Regions from separate parts of the Lysinibacillus sp. A1 genome, predicted to be linked through region 2. Evidence: riboswitches for the same ligand, from Rfam matches in the RefSeq annotation. Region 2 holds a riboswitch; each other region holds the start of a gene.

Region 1 (4,218 bases), on a different contig from region 2:
AACACAGGCAGCCATCCTTCTTGTGACACATGATTTAGGCGTTATCGCTGAACTTGCTGATGATGTAGCCGTGATGTATAAGGGGAAAGTAATTGAACAAGCGAATGTCTATGATTTTTTTGATGCCCCTCAGCATCCTTATACAAAGAAACTATTACAATCCCGAATTATGTTTTAGAGGTGAAAAGATTGAAGCTACTAGAAGTGAGAAATATTGAGAAGAACTATGCACATAGACCGTTCATATTCAAGCGAAGACAGGAAACTCCTGTATTACAGAAAGTATCATTTTCACTTCAGGAGGGGGAATGCTTAGGGATTGTTGGACAAAGTGGCTCAGGAAAAAGCACATTGGGCCGAATTATATTAGGGATGGAAAGGCCAACAGCCGGTGAGCTTCTATTTCAAGGGGTTAATCTTTATGATGCCACTAGCCAACAGAAAAAAATGATACGGAGAGATTTACAAGCAGTCTTTCAAAATAGCTATCATTCATTAAATCCAAAGCACAACATTTTTCAAATTTTAGAGGAACCATACCTAAATTTCGAGCATTATAGCTCAGCTGAGAGACATTATAAGGTAAAGGAATTACTTGATCATGTAGAGTTAGAAAAATCTATTGCTGAAAAGTATCCTTCCCAGCTAAGTGGGGGACAACAACAGCGTGTTAACATTGCAAGAGCGCTTGCCTTACATCCAAAATTAATAGTTTTAGATGAAGCCATTAGTAGTTTAGATATGATTTTGCAAAAACATATCATTCAATTACTACAGACACTACAAAAGGATTTGCAACTTGCCTACATTTTCATCTCTCATGACCTACAGGCTACACGCTTTATTTCAGATCGCATCCTTGTCATGCAAAATGGTCAGCTAGTAGAGGAAAGTATGAAAGGTAAACCATTTAAGCATTCCGCATCACTTGAGCTATGCAACGCGATTTTACCCACTCACCCTCGCGAAAGAATTCACAAGAATACTAGTATCTGAAATACCTTTGCGAATAAAATCCTTATTAAAATTCTTACATTGTTATTTGGAAAGCTTCGTAAAGGAGCTTTCGAACCCCCATATTTTACCCTCTAGGTTGTTTAAGAGAGCGACCGTCCTCTGTTCCATATTATTCGGAAGTTCTTCCTTACTGAAATAGGTGAGGCTTAAGCTCTCACCATCTTTCATTTCCAATACACCCCTTACATGTTTAGCTCTATAAAGGTGAATGACTGTATAGATTTCATCGCCATTCGGATAACAGTAGTAATAATCAGGTCCTGTAAAAACACCGATAAACTCAAACTCTTTAGCCACGAGTCCAGTTTCCTCATAAAGTTCACGCGCAGCAACCTGCTCTAATGTTTCGTTTATTTCCATTGAGCCGCCAGGTAATCCCCAATCCAATGTATCTGAACGATGTTGAAAGAGTATTTTCTTATCATCATTTAACAACAAGAACTGTCGAACCAACGTTTATAATCGGTCTATTACCGATAAGCTTTCTTAATTCTGTTATATAGCCCATCCCGTCACTCCTCGTTTCATCGTAATGCAAAACAAATCGCTTTTTTAAAGCAGACTTCATAAATATAGCTCCATTGGGATTGATTAACAATCTTTTTTTGAGCGAAATAATGCTTAAATATGCAGAATAGTTCGTCAAAAATGAAAAATAGCTTTTTATAATCAGTCTTTTCTGAATTTTACCTATATTGATTGTTTGGAAACCTCTATGTTAAGGTAAAAAGACAAATTGAATATGCTAAATTTTGGTGGTTCAAATGGATTTGATTCCATTTGATTAAAAGGGAAGTTGGTGTGAGTCCAACACTGTCCCGCAACTGTATGTAGGAGTTCCATAACGAGACCACTGTTTTGTTCTTCAAAACGGGAAGGTGTTATAGGAATGTTGATGATAAGTCAGGAGACCTGCCGCTAAATAAGCATCAATTGACCTACGAGGATAGGGAGGTGTTAGCTACTGTATGATGAGTGTGAATGGATGTAAGTTCACTGTTTTTTGTTCTGTCATACTTTTGTAGATTAACAACTTCTAAAGGGGTAGAAGTTGTTTTTTTGTTGTTCTTTCGAGTTTGAATGGTAACGCTTACAAGAATGATTAAACAAAGGGGTTGTAATCCATGGAGTTAACGTATTCACCAGGTCTTGATGGAGTTATTGCTGCGGAAACAAAACTGTCTTTCTTAGACGTAGTAGAAAGCCAAATTGTTATACGGGGCTACGATTTGATTGAACTATCTCAGCGATATTCCTATTTAGATATTGTCCATTTATTATTGCACGGAAACCTACCAACTACGGAGCAACAAGCTGACTTACGGGATAAATTGAAAGAAAACTATCACGTTCCACAAGAGCTTGTTCAAATTTTTAACTTATTACCAAATGGGACACATGCTATGGACGGCCTTAGAACTGGAATTTCAGCGTTAGCAGGGTATGATCAGCACATCAATGATCGATCGACTGAAAGGAATGTAACACGAGCATATCGACTTTTAGGTGGAATGCCCAATATCGTTGCAAATAGCTACCGTGTATTAAATGGTCAAGAGGTAGTAGAACCGGATAGTGAGCTTTCATATAGTGCTAATTTTTATTACATGATTACTGGAAGAAAACCAACACCATTAGAAGAAGAAATTTTTGACCAATCACTTGTTTTATATAGTGAACATGAAATGCCGAATTCGACTTTTGCTGCTCGTGTTATTGCCTCCACACAATCCGATCTGTATGGTGCTCTAACTGGTGCTGTCGCATCATTGAAAGGAAATTTGCATGGTGGGGCGAACGAGGCAGTCATGTATATGCTGCTTGAAGCTAAGACTGTGGAAGGCTTTGAAGCGATGCTGAAAAACAAGCTCAAAAATAAAGATAAAATAATGGGCTTTGGCCATCGGGTCTATATGAAAAAAATGGACCCAAGAGCGCAGATCATGAAAGAAGCTTTGTATAAATTATGCTTGGAGCAAGGTGATGACCGCTTATATCACATGTGTGAAGCTGGTGAAAAAGTGATGGTGGAGGAAAAAGGCTTGTATCCAAATTTAGATTATTACGCTGCGCCAGTGTATTACATGCTGGGCCTACCAATTGAATTATATACGCCTATTTTCTTTGGCTCTCGAACGATCGGTTTATGTGCACATGTGATCGAACAACATGACAATAATCGATTATTTAGACCTCGTGTTCATTATATAGGCGAGCGTCATAACCTTGAAGAATTGTCGGTATAATCAAGTTTTAACAACTCGCCACAGAGCTGATGGACATTCTGACCAATGCCCATCAGCATACTAGTATATCAAATGCATACCTTGAAAGGAAGATATAGATGATTAAAACGAATGAAAAAACGATGACAGACCAGCTTCTTATTGATATTGCGGATTATGTATTAAACACAAAGATTACGAGCGAAGAAGCTTACGAAACGGCTCGATATGTTTTATTGGATACGTTAGGTTGTGGCATTTTAGCTTTACAATATCCTGAATGTACAAAACTTCTAGGTCCTGTAGTACCAGGTACAGTCGTTCCAAATGGTACTCGTATTCCAGGAACATCCTATGTCCTTGATCCAGTAAAAGGTGCCTTTAATATCGGTTGTATGATCCGTTGGTTGGATTATAACGATACATGGTTGGCGGCAGAATGGGGGCATCCTTCTGATAATCTAGGTGGCATTTTAGCTGTAGCCGATTATTTGAGTCGTGTACGTGTTGCAGAAGGGCAAGAGCCTCTCCAAATAAAAGACGTTTTAGAAATGATGATTCAAGCTCATGAAATACAAGGAATACTTGCACTCGAAAATAGCTTAAATCGTGTTGGCTTAGATCACGTCTTATTTGTCAAAATAGCGACAACAGCTGTAGTAACAAAGGCTTTAGGTGGCACTCATCAAGAAATTGTCAATGCCTTATCAAATGCTTGGATTGATAATTCAAGTTTAAGAACCTATCGACATGCTCCTAATACAGGCTCTAGAAAATCATGGGCTGCTGGCGATGCTACAAGCAGGGCCGTACAACTAGCAATGATGGCTGTGAAGGGGGAAATGGGCTATGCAACTGCATTGTCTGCACCAGGCTGGGGATTCCAAGATGTGCTCTTTAATAAGGAAGAATTAAAGCTTGCGAGACCACTTGCATCTTATGTTATGGAAAATGTCCTCTTTAAAGTGTCTTACCC
Region 2 (4,218 bases):
CCAATGTCGTCATCGTCACTTCCTGACGTTCTCGATAGGCACTTTTTACAAGCCCTACTGGTGTGTCAGGAGAACGATATTCTAAAAGAATTCGTTGCGCTTCGACAATTTGTCTTGTACGGCGACCACTTTTAGGATTGTATAAAGCAATAACAAAATCGGCCATAGCTGCGGCTTCCACACGCTTCGCAATTAAATTCCATGGCGTAAGATGGTCACTCAAACTAATGGTACAAGCATCATGCATAATGGGTGCACCAAGTAAACTAGCACATGAATTGATAGCTGAAATACCTGGGACAATCTCCACTTCAATACCAGTTGCCTCTGTCCAGCCTAGCTCAATTAATACTTCATACACTAATCCCGCCATACCATAAACGCCCGCATCTCCACTCGAAATGACCGAAACAATACTTCCTGCCTCTGCTTGACGAACGGCCTCCTGAGCACGTGACACTTCCTCTGTCATACCTGTACTGACAATGGATTTTGCGCTGACTAAATCTTGAATCAGCTCAACATAGGTTTTATAGCCTATGATCATATCACTTTGTTGTAAAGCCTCTACTGCACGTGTCGTAATATGCTTAAAGTCTCCAGGCCCAAAGCCTACTACGAAAATTTTCCCTTTTTGCGCCATGTTTTTACCCCTCTTTCACCTTTTCAATCCCTTTAATGGCTGTCGTTTGCGCTGTTCGCTGTAATGTCCCTTCTCGAAGTGTAAAAACATGATCGTTATATAAGGATTCATGATGCAAATCCTGTACAAGTGTTCTAGCATGCTCCGTTGATGGTACACGATACCAATTCCCCTGAGGGTAAGCAATTACAACACAAGCATCCTTGCATCGTCCATTACAGCGCGTTCTTGTCGTATGTATTTCTTTATCTAGTGCGTTACGCTGTATTTCATCTCGTATAGCTTGGGTAATTTCCTCCCCACCCTTGTTCATACAGCTACTGCCATTGCAAATAAAGAGATGTGTTTTCATCCCCTCTAAATTCCACGTTGTCATCTTATATCTCCCCTCATTTGCTTTTGGAAAAAAGAAAAAACCTTTACTCTGCCGAAGAGTAAAGGTTTGTAGAAGCCAAATAAAAACGAATAGATTGAAAGACAGATCCTCGCTTTTGCTTCAACTTCTCCCTCCGAAAAGTTTGCATGCACAATCTGATAAGCAGGTTTCCTGACTTAAGCTTCATTTTACTGTCGCACCTTCCCTAGTTTGCACAGGTGGCATTGCGATTTCATCAGCTATTACAGTAGCGGGGGCTGTATTGGACTTTCACCAATTTCCCTATTATCTCGAGTTCTTCGAGCACTTATCGACGTTTTATATGAAATTTTTAATCGTATATATAATAGAAAACTGTCTTAATCATATCTTATTATTTTAAAATTTCAATATTTCTTTAAAAAATCATGACAAATTTATCAATTTCATAGGAGGGTTGAAAGCTATTAAAAAATTGAATTTGCCTTCTTTAATCCTAAAAAACGTTAGTTATCAGAATTTTCGACATTGATATTCTATTTTTAATTTTTTATAAAAAAAGTATAGCATATTTATGGAAATTCGTGATACACTTTGTCGTGAAATCTCACAACTTACTATTTTTCGGTGTAAAATGCTCGTCATTTTGCTTAAAAGGGAAGCCGGTTTAAGTCCGGCGCGGTCCCGCCACTGTAATAGGGAGCTTTATAGAACATGTCACTGTCCAATAGATGGGAAGACCTATAAAGTGTTGAACTAGAGCCAGGAGACCTGCCGAAAATAAGTGATCGTTTCAGCCTACGAGGATAGGTGTGCGGCTTAGCAGATGAAAATGTTATTTGCTTTTTTAGCTATGCACTTTTCCAACAACGGAAAAGTGCTTTTTTATTACGCACGCTACATTCTAAAAATCTATTTACAGTTTGGAGGAAGAAAATTGAAGCTGTCTTGGTGGAAATTTAGTTATTTTCTATTGGCTTTTTTAATGGTGCCAAAGCGTGCCTTCGCCATGCATATCATGGAAGGGTTTTTACCAATCGAATGGGCTATTTTTTGGTGGGCAATCTCCATCCCATTTATTATTTTAGGATTGCGCTCTATTCGTAAAACAATTGAAGAAAACCCTGAAACAAAAATGATTCTGGGGCTGTCCGGTGCGTTTGCCTTTGTCCTATCAGCCTTAAAAATCCCTTCAGTTACAGGGAGCTGCTCACATCCAACAGGAGTAGGTCTCGGGACAGTATTATTTGGACCGTTAGCGATGAGTGTCATCGGGACAATTGTTTTATTATTCCAATCTTTACTTTTAGCACATGGTGGGATCACAACATTAGGGGCTAATGCTTTTTCGATGGCTATCGTAGGCCCGTTTATCGCCTACTTTGTATTTAAAGGGGCGCAACAAATGGGGTTATCGTTTTCATTAGCTGTTTTCTTTGCGGCTATGCTTGGGGATTTAGGTACATATGTGGTGACTTCCGTTCAATTAGCACTAGCCTTCCCATCTGAAGTTGGAGGCTTTATGGCTTCCTTTACAAAGTTCGCAAGTATTTTTGCCTTAACACAAATCCCATTAGCTGTGAGTGAAGGAATATTAACAGTTATTGTCATGAACTTCTTGAAAAAATATAATATTAGCGAATTAAAATCTTTACGTGTTTTCTCTACAAAGGAGGCGCACTAATATGAAACGAAATTTATTACTTTTAGCCATCGTGGTGCTATTGGCCATTATCCCTCTTTTCGTCCAAAAAGGAGCAGAATTTGGAGGAGCCGACGGTGAAGCAGAAGCAGCCATTGGGGAAATCAATGCAGAATATGAGCCATGGTTTGATAGTTTGTGGGAACCACCTAGTGGTGAAATTGAAAGCTTATTATTCGTGCTACAAGCAGCTATTGGTGCTGGTTTTATCGGCTACTTTATTGGCTATATGCGTGGCAAGCATAAAGAAGGTTAAGGATTATGTTACTCATTGATAAGTATGCGTATCTCAATAAGCTAGCGTTCGTTCATCCGCTAGAAAAAATGATATTTTCATTAGGACTACTTTTATTCACGCTTATTATGAGAGATGAACGACTTTCACTCATTACATTTTTTGTAATGAGTGCTTTTATCATTTGGGGCGCGAAAATTCCACTAAACTATTATGCGAAGCTATTATTACTACCTGGTTTTTTCTTATTCACAAGTCTCTTATCCATCATTATTTCGATAGCGCCAGCAGCGCATACATTACCAGCCCATATGGGGGCATTTACGTATATGAACTGGACAATTTTTATTGGGAGAGCCAGTATCGCTACCGCCCAGCAACTATTCTTTATTGTACTTGGCAGTATAAGTTGCTTATATTTTTTAATTTTAACGACATCAGTACAAGGAATATGTTATGTGCTCCGACAATGGCGGCTCCCTACTTTATTAGTTGAGCTAGTAGAACTCACCTATCGTTTTATTTTTATTTTTTTAGAAAGCATGCAAAAAATTCATTTGGCCCAGCAAGCCCGGCTTGGCTACCACTCACCCATGCAATGGTTACGTTCAGTATCCATGCTAATTGCCGCGTTGTTTATTGAAATGTTTCAGCGCAGTCGAGAGCTTAATCATGCCATGCAGGCCCGTGGTGGTGAAACTGTTTATTGGCATGAAACGGGCGCCTATAGCAAAAAAAACTGGCTTGGCATGACGGCTATTTTTTTATTCCTCATCATATATGGAGGGTACTTCTCATGACAGCATTTTATTTTAAACTTAACAACTTGTCGTATGCCTATGCAGATGGTACGAAGGCTTTGACAGATATTACATTAAACATTCCAAAAGGGAAAAAAATCGCTATACTCGGTCATAATGGAGCAGGAAAATCCACTTTATTTCAGCACCTTAATGGTATTTTGAAACCAACAGCTGGGACCATTTCATTTGATGGGGAAAAGCTTCAATATACTAGAAAGGCATTAAAGGCTCTCCGCCAACAGGTTGGAATCGTCTTTCAAGATGCTGATAATCAGCTTTTTTCAGGAACTGTTAAGCAAGATATCGCCTATGGTCCAATGAATCTAGGATGGTCTACGGAAAAAATTGAAGAAAAAATAGCATGGGCTGTTGCACAAACTGAAGTGACTGAGCTACTAGATAAACCCATTCACTTTTTAAGCGTAGGGCAGAAAAAGCGTGTGGCCATGGCAGGTGTATTAGCGATGGAACCGACTGTCC
Region 3 (4,218 bases), on a different contig from region 2:
TAGAAAGTTAGTAGGGAGGCTATTTGATGAAATCAATCAACTTGCAAGATACGTTCTTGAACCAACTACGTAAAAACAGTGTTTTTGTAACTGTATTTCTATTAAACGGATTTCAGTTAAAAGGGACTGTGAAATCATATGATAATTTTACAGTTTTATTATTGGATGCTGAAAATAAGCAGCACCTGATTTACAAGCACGCCATTTCTACATTCGTTCCAGCTAAACAAATAGAATTTTTAGAGACAGAAGCATAAAAAGATTGTTAAACAGTTAGTGTTCTCCACACTGGCTGTTTTTTTTGCTACAGGCTATAATGATAGAGGAAATAGATATTTGGAGGACGAGTTTGATGAAATCAATGGAAACAACACAATTATTAGAACTATTAGATGCAAATGAAGACCTATATATTATTGATGTACGTGAAGAGGATGAAGTTGCACATGGCATGATTCCTGGTGCTCAGCATATTGCTCTTGGGACAATCCCAGAACGTCTTGAGGAATTAGATGAAACTAAGCCATATATTATCGTTTGTAAGGCTGGTGGCCGTTCAGCTAATGCTTGTTTTTATTTAGAGGCACAAGGATTTGATGTGACAAACCTTGAAGGCGGCATGTTAGCTTACGATGGTGAATTAGAATTTAAATAATGACATAATGAAAAAAGAAAGAGTGTATACTCTTTCTTTTTTCATATGCTTATTTTTGGAGTGAGTCCATGACGAGGCTAAAGTTTTTTTCAAAGTTCATGTACGGGTTCACATTTTTTTGGCCGCGAACCTTTGAAGCATAGCTGGCAAAATTTAAACCAGCACCGTATATTTGTAAAGCGCCATTCGCAAGATCTCCCTTTTGTAAAAGCTCAATGCCATCCTTTAAGAAATTTTCACTCTCATCGAAATGACATTCCGCCATGTATTTATCTCCACTATAAAATAATTTCAAATTTTCCATAATGACATACGCTGTTTCTTCACTGATGGAAGCATCAACATTCATTAATAACTGATTAATCGGTTTCACTAACTGAGCGTAATGACTATCATAATTTTCACAAGTCTCCGCAATCGCGTTTCTTAATTCTCTTGCATTCATTCTAACTCCTCCTAAAAAGAAAATTTTATCCTTACCTATGAAGTAATTAGCGTTTCCTTTTCCCTTTATCTATAAATCGTACTCTGTAATTTTCAGAAATATGTTACAATTATATCGATGAAGGAGGGATTTTGTATGTTTCGTTCAATAGCACCCCCAACAATGTCTTTACAGTAGAATCTACTGTTAAGGCATACAATAACAGTTTGCTCATTTTCAATAGATTCTACTGTGTAGGTTAATACTTATACGTAGAAAGTAGGAATTGTAATGAGCGGAAAATTAGCGTTTGTATTATCCATGATTATTTTTGGTGCAGTTGGTGTTTTTGCCAAGTATATCCCTTTGTCTTCAAGTGAAATCGCTTTTTGGATGAGTTTAATTGGTGCTTGTTTTTTGATAGTGATTTTTATTTTTAAAAAGAAAAGTTTAACGAAAAGAAGTATTCTCAAAAATAAGTGGAAATTAATTCTTTCTAGTGTTGCCTTATGTGGGAATTGGATTTTCTTATTTCAGGCTTATAAAGAAACAACAATTGCTAATGCTGCACTCAGTTATTATTTTGCACCAATACTAGTTATCTGTTTATCTCCAATAATCTTAAAAGAGAAGCTAGTTGGCAGAAAAATACTGTATGTCTGTGTGGCTATTATCGGACTATTTTTGATTGTCCAAAGTCAAGGCACTGGAGACAGTAAACATTTTATTGGTATTGTCTACGGTCTTATCGCTGCATGCTTTTATACAGCTCTAACATTTACAAATAAATGTATATGTGGCTTAAAAGAACCGGAAAATACAATTATTCAACTATCTTTAGCAGCTTTTTTCCTTTGTTTTTATATACTTGGAACAACAGGGTTTCAGGTTATGACACTCAATTTTAAGTCAGTCCTATTATTAATGACATTAGGTATTGTCCATGCAGGGGTTGGATTTTTATTGTTCTTTTGGGGCATGTCAAAGCTGAAAGGGCAAAGTATAGCCATTCTTAGCTATATAGATCCACTGACATCATTAGTCATTTCAACGATGATTATTGGAGAAAAAATGACGCTTCTACAAATAATAGGAGCGGTACTATTATTAGGGTCAACATTGCTAAGCGAGCTAGAAAAAGAATAGGCATACAAAGTATCACATTCAAATATTGACAGAAGAAATATGCTGTCGTAGATTAAAAGTAGTTTAATACAAGCATTAGGTGCCCATTAAGGGAGAATAGGGAATAAAGTGAAAAGCTTTAGCGGACCCGCCACTGTAAAAGGGAGTTTAATAGTGAAGACCACTAGCTCATTGCTGGGAAGGTACTATGAAATGTTGAACTTAAGCCAGGAGACCTGCCTATTTGCTTGAAGAGGATATAGATGATGGAAAAGTCTGTAGTTTATTTGTCATGACAATAAACTACAGGCTTTTTATTTTGTCTTCATGAAGAACGAGAGGAGAAATGACAATGCAATTATTACATGACACAATTCAAAACATTCAAGGCGCTAATAAAAATAGTAGGGAGCAAGCAAGGAAGCGAATAGATATTCTTTGTAAGCCGCCAGGTAGCCTAGGTAAATTAGAGTCCATTGCTGTGCAGCTTTCTGGGATTACAGGACAATTATATCCTGTGATTGATCAAAAGGTGATGATTGTCTGTGCAGCAGATCATGGAGTTTGTAAGGAAGGTGTGACGACGAACCCACAAGATGTTACTTTATTTCAAACATTAAATTTCCCAAAAGGAGGTACAGGTGTTTGCGCGATTGCAAGTGTGACGAATACGAAGGTTGTAACGGTCGATGTTGGAGTAAAGGATGATCTTCCACTCAATTCGGGCGTAATCGTTCAAAAAGTAAAATATGGTACAGATAACATGGCACAAGGCCCTGCTATGTCTAGAGAGGAGGCCATTCAATCTATTGAAGCGGGGATTCGTGTGGCAACAGATGAAATCATAAAAGGAGCCAATCTACTTGGTACAGGTGAGATGGGCATCGGTAATACAACGCCGAGTACTGCGATTTTAGCTGTTTTGACTGGCTATGACCCAATTGAAATAACAGGATTTGGAGCAGGTGTTGGTCAAGGAGGAATTGCTCATAAAGCAGCGGTCATTCAAAAAGCAATTACGCTCAACAAACCCAATCCTAATGATATCATTGATGTTCTAGCTAAAGTTGGAGGGCTAGAGATTGGGGCTATGGCTGGTATCATCCTTGCAGCCGCAAGTCATCGAAAACCTGTTGTGATTGATGGATTTATTTCAACTATTGCTGCGCTTATTGCTTATCAAATTGAACCAAAAGTAAAGGATTTTATTATACCTTCTCATGCATCGGAGGAGCCAGGGGCTAAAATTGCCGCTGAATTACTAGGAGTGGAGCCCATGCTGCACATGAATATGCGGCTAGGAGAAGGTTCCGGTGCAGCCCTAGCCTTTCCCCTATTAGATGCTGCTTGCTCGATGATGAAAAATATGGTGACGCTGGAAGAAGCAATGAATCTTTTGACTAAATAGTTACTGAAAAAAAAAATAAGCGCAAATAGTTAAGGAACCATTTGTGCTTATTTAATCAATGATAGACTCTATGCCCGATTCAACCTTCGCAAAGGTAAACGCCATTTCATCATATAGGAAAGAATACGTAAGGCTGTTATTACCGCAAATAAAATATAAAGGAAGATATCTCCTGTAAAAACTTCAAACCCAATAACAAGTCCTGCGAGAGCAGCCCAAACACCATAGACTTCGTCACGAAGAACAAGTGGTTTTCGTCGAGCTAATAAGTCACGCACGATACCACCACCTGAACCAGTTAAGACCGCAGCTACAATGACAGCGCTGATCGGCATATCCAGCTTTACGGCGTAGAGTGCGCCTTGAATAGCAAATGCTGATAAGCCAATTGCATCTGTGAAATTGCCCCAACGATGCCAGTGTTGAATCAAATGATGAGGAAAAATAAAAAATATGGTAATGGCAGCAAGTGCAATTTGAAACATCATATCCTGTCCCCATAATGTCGTGACAGGTAGCCCGATAAGTAAATTTCGAATAGCCCCTCCACCAAAAGCAGTGACGATACCGAGTATATAAACACCGAATAAATCGTATTCCTCTTCC
Region 4 (4,218 bases), on a different contig from region 2:
CTAAAAAGTATTCGGTTATCGCGGATTGAAAAGCAGCTACAATCTGGCATCGATATGGTGACTGTAGGAGATTTCACTTTGTACGATAGAATGTTGGATACAGCCTTAATGTTTGGCTTAGTACCCAAGCGCTTTAACTGGCAAGGTGGAAGGGTAGATTTACATACCTACTACAGTGTAGCGAGAGGAAATCCTTCAGCAGTAGCTAGTGAAATGACCAAATGGTTTAATACCAACTATCACTACATTGTTCCTGAATATGAAGGGCAACCGTTGCAACTAACAGAAAATAAGGTATTGGCCGACTTTTTAGAGGCAAAAGAAGCGTTCGGTATTATTGCGAAGCCAACACTTATTGGCCCCTATACATTTTATAAGCTAACTAAGGGCTACAATAAATTAACACAGGTTGAATATTTAGTAGCCCTATTACCTCTCTATGCTCAGATTATTCAAGAATTAGTAGATGCAGGTGCGCAGTGGATTCAATTAGAAGAGCCTTCATTAGTGACGACACTTGACTCAGCAGAACGGAAGCTAGTACAGGAAATCTATACTCAGTTAGCGACAACCGTTCCAGCAGCAAAACTAATGCTACAAACATATTTTGAAGCATTATGCTCCTATGAAACATTGATTACATTGCCTGTCCAAGGGTTTGGTTTAGATTTCGTACATGGCTATAAAGGGAATATGGAGTCACTTCGACAATTTGGTTTCCCTCAGGATAAAGTTTTAGCTATAGGTATTGTTAATGGTCGTGATATATGGCGTTCGAACCTAGCGGAGGCTAACGCCACGATTCAAGCTATTGAAAAGCTTAGCGATGCGAAGGAATTGTGGATTCAACCCTCAAGTAGCCTTCAGCATGTACCAATATCAACTTCACTTGAAAAGAAGCTGGACCCTATTCTCAAACAAGCACTGGCGTTTGCTGATGAAAAAATCGTAGAAATTATTGAGCTCACTAAATATAGAAAAAATCAAGACGGAACGCTACGTCATAATTTTTCAGCAAGTATGAAGGCCATTGAAGCCCTAAAAAATCATTCGATTCGTCAAAATAAAATGATCCAGCAAGCCGCTCAATCCTTATTAACGGAGGATTTTGAGCGACATAGTGATTTTAATCAACGTCAAAAAATACAGCAGCAGGCGTTAGGACTGCCACTATTCCCAACAACGACAATCGGCAGCTTTCCTCAATCTGATGAGGTGAAAAGAAATCGTAATGCTTGGCGAAAGAAGCAATTGTCGAATGAAGACTATGAAGCATTTATTGAACTGGAAACAAAGCGCTGGATTCACTTGCAGGAGGATCTTGATATGGATGTACTTGTTCATGGAGAATTTGAACGGACAGACATGGTCGAATATTTCGGTGAGAAATTGACGGGCTTTGCCTTTACTGAAAAAGCATGGGTTGTTTCGTATGGCTCTCGCTGTGTGAAGCCTCCGATTATTTATGGAGATGTTGCATGGTCTTCAGCCATTACCGTGAAAGAGTCTGCGTATGCCCAAAGCTTAACGAAGCGCTTTGTAAAAGGGATGCTGACGGGACCAGTGACCATTTTAAATTGGTCCTTTGTACGCGATGATATTTCTCGAAAAGATGTCGCTTATCAAATTGCATTAGCACTTCGCAAGGAAGTGGGAGCACTTGAAACGGCAGGCATCTCCATTATTCAAGTGGATGAACCAGCACTTCGAGAAGGGTTACCTCTTCGTAAAGAAGAATGGGGGACTTACTTAGACTGGGCGGTCAATGCCTTCAAGCTTGCTACATCGAGTGTTGAGGATGAAACACAAATTCATACACATATGTGTTACTGCGAATTTAACGATTTCATAGAACCCATTAGCGCGCTAGATGCAGATGTGATTTCCATTGAAACATCACGTAGCCATGGGGAGCTAATTTCTTCCCTCCAAGTAAATCCTTATACAAAAGGAATCGGATTAGGTGTTTACGATATTCATAGCCCACGTGTGCCGAGTGAAGGCGAAATGTTAGCCATTATGAGAGATAGTTTACAAGTTCTAGACAAACATCAATTTTGGGTTAATCCTGACTGTGGCTTAAAAACAAGGAAAGAGCCAGAAACAATCGCGGCTTTAGCTAATATGGTAGGCGCTACTAAAATATTGCGTCAGGAAGTGAAGGAATCTATATCAAGATAACGAAAACGATGTAATAAAAGCAAAGATCAGGGTATCTACCTGGTCTTTTTGTATGGAGGTTTTATTATATTCAGAAAATAAAATTGACGTGAACATTTCAGCATGTTATGTTTATTACTAATTTCAAATATTGCATTACAAGTTTGAATGAAAGTATTTTTCATTCAATTAAAAGGAAAATGGGTGTAAATCCCATGCTGTCCCGCAGCTGTAAATGAGGAGTTTTGTTTCGATTACCACTAAGTTCTATCTTGGGAAGGTGAAGCAAAATGATGATTCATAAGCCAGAATGCCTGCTTGTAAGAAGATTCATTGATGATCTACGAAAGATAGGGAGATGGATGGAAGCTTACGTATTTGTAGGTTTATCTGTCCTTATTCTTGTGGAATAAGGTTTTTTTATGCCTTTTTCTATTCAATTTGTAGATATGAACAGGGAATAGAGATAGGAGACAAAAAATGAGATGGACAAAGTATTTACTGCCTTTCCTGCTTGTTTTGACCTTGAGCTTTCTTGCAGGTTGTACTAGCTCAGAAAAGGACAAAGGAAATTCAGCATCAACAGAACAAACAGATGAAAAAATGATTACGATTGGATGGCCATTAGATGTAGGGCCATTAAATCCACATACATATTTACCAAATCAGATGACTGCTCAAGCCATGGTTTATGAATCTTTAGTGGCGTATAACGATGATGGCACAATTACGCCAAAGCTAGCAGAAAGTTGGGACATCTCAGAGGATAAAACTGCCTATACGTTCCATTTACGCAAGGATGTTACCTACTCGGATGGGACTGCCTTTAATGCTGATAATGTGATTCGCAATTTTGATGCAGTATTAGCGAATCGTGACATGCATTCTTGGATGGGTATGGTCAATCATATTAAAGAGGTCGTCAAAGTAGATGATTCAACAATACGTTTGCAATTAGATGAACCGTATTACCCTGTGTTAAACGAATTAGCCTTTGTTAGACCATTCCGTTTTTTAGGGGATAATGGCTTCCCAGACGGCGATGCAACAAATGATTCCATCCAATCAGCTATTGGCACAGGTCCATGGGTATTAACCGACTATAAAAAAGATGAATATGCAGTATTTAGCCGTAACGAACAGTATTGGGGTGAAAAACCACTCGTAGATAAGATAAAGGTTAAGATCATTCCAGATTCGGAATCTCTTTCGTTAGCCTTTGAAAATGAAGAATTAGATGTCATTTATGGTCGAGGGATTATTAGCTTAGATAACTATACGTATTTAAGAGATAGTGGCAAATATAAAACCGCTACATCTGAGCCGTTGTCTACGAAAGCATTACTGTTCAATACACAGTCTGGGCCGTTAGCTGAGCTAAAGGTTCGACAAGCTATTCAATATGCTATCAATAAAGAACAAATGATAGACAGTATTACACATGGTACAGAAAAAGTGGCAAACACGCTATTCTGGGATGCAATTCCTTATGCCAATATTGATTTGGCGCCCATTATATATAATCCTGAAAAAGCGCAGAGATTGCTAGATGAAGCGGGCTGGACGCTACAGAAGGGTGAAAAAATTCGTTCGAAAAATGGCCAACCCCTTACATTAGATTTAATCTATATTGCTACTGATGCCATTCAAAAACCTATGGCGGAGTTAATGCAAGGCGAGCTAGCAAAAATAGGGGTACAGTTAAATATTGAAGGCGCAGATGTTATGGTCGGTCTGCAAAAATTAATGGATGATCAGGTTGATATTAACTTCTGGCGTACAAATGGACCGCCGACTGATCCACATAGCTTTGCAAATGAATCAGCTACACCAAATGCTAGTGGTGTATATGAAGCAAAATTAGGCTTACCAAATGCTCAAGAGATTGATACAAACATACATCAACTACTAGTTGGTAAAGATGAAGAGGAACGTGTGCAGCTATATACGGATATTTTAACAATGTTCCACGATCAAGCATTATTCTATCCAATATCGCATGAAACGAATAATGTTATTTATCAACCATATATGAAGGATTTTGCACCACGTGCTTCT

What was found. A riboswitch is a leader RNA that binds a small molecule or an ion and turns the genes downstream of it on or off. The one in region 2 is predicted to bind cobalamin.
Region 1: linked by a shared signal. The riboswitch ahead of mmgD (citrate synthase) and the one ahead of PI85_RS08830 (energy-coupling factor ABC transporter permease) in region 2 are both predicted to bind cobalamin.
Region 3: linked by a shared signal. The riboswitch ahead of cobT (nicotinate-nucleotide--dimethylbenzimidazole phosphoribosyltransferase) and the one ahead of PI85_RS08830 (energy-coupling factor ABC transporter permease) in region 2 are both predicted to bind cobalamin.
Region 4: linked by a shared signal. The riboswitch ahead of nikA (nickel ABC transporter substrate-binding protein) and the one ahead of PI85_RS08830 (energy-coupling factor ABC transporter permease) in region 2 are both predicted to bind cobalamin.

The regions. Positions count from the first base shown of each region.
Region 1 is NZ_JSZM01000035.1:74,767-78,984, reverse strand. It holds gene PI85_RS21155 (ABC transporter ATP-binding protein) at 1-178, shown strand, start outside; gene PI85_RS21150 (ABC transporter ATP-binding protein) at 181-996, shown strand; partial or broken gene PI85_RS21145 (NUDIX hydrolase) at 1,039-1,525, opposite strand; cobalamin riboswitch at 1,757-1,952, shown strand; gene mmgD (citrate synthase) at 2,142-3,263, shown strand; gene PI85_RS21135 (bifunctional 2-methylcitrate dehydratase/aconitate hydratase) at 3,362-4,218, shown strand, end outside.
Region 2 is NZ_JSZM01000011.1:215,194-219,411, forward strand. It holds gene cobJ (precorrin-3B C(17)-methyltransferase) at 1-643, opposite strand, end outside; gene PI85_RS08825 (ferredoxin) at 648-1,019, opposite strand; cobalamin riboswitch at 1,163-1,345, opposite strand; cobalamin riboswitch at 1,607-1,792, shown strand; gene PI85_RS08830 (energy-coupling factor ABC transporter permease) at 1,936-2,682, shown strand; gene PI85_RS08835 (energy-coupling factor ABC transporter substrate-binding protein) at 2,684-2,956, shown strand; gene cbiQ (cobalt ECF transporter T component CbiQ) at 2,962-3,735, shown strand; gene PI85_RS08845 (energy-coupling factor ABC transporter ATP-binding protein) at 3,732-4,218, shown strand, end outside.
Region 3 is NZ_JSZM01000012.1:565,310-569,527, forward strand. It holds gene hfq (RNA chaperone Hfq) at 27-257, shown strand; gene PI85_RS12220 (rhodanese-like domain-containing protein) at 353-655, shown strand; gene PI85_RS12225 (hypothetical protein) at 705-1,100, opposite strand; gene PI85_RS12230 (DMT family transporter) at 1,371-2,225, shown strand; cobalamin riboswitch at 2,286-2,463, shown strand; gene cobT (nicotinate-nucleotide--dimethylbenzimidazole phosphoribosyltransferase) at 2,557-3,612, shown strand; gene PI85_RS12240 (trimeric intracellular cation channel family protein) at 3,681-4,218, opposite strand, start outside.
Region 4 is NZ_JSZM01000035.1:81,463-85,680, reverse strand. It holds gene metE (5-methyltetrahydropteroyltriglutamate--homocysteine S-methyltransferase) at 1-2,181, shown strand, start outside; cobalamin riboswitch at 2,304-2,497, shown strand; gene nikA (nickel ABC transporter substrate-binding protein) at 2,641-4,218, shown strand, end outside.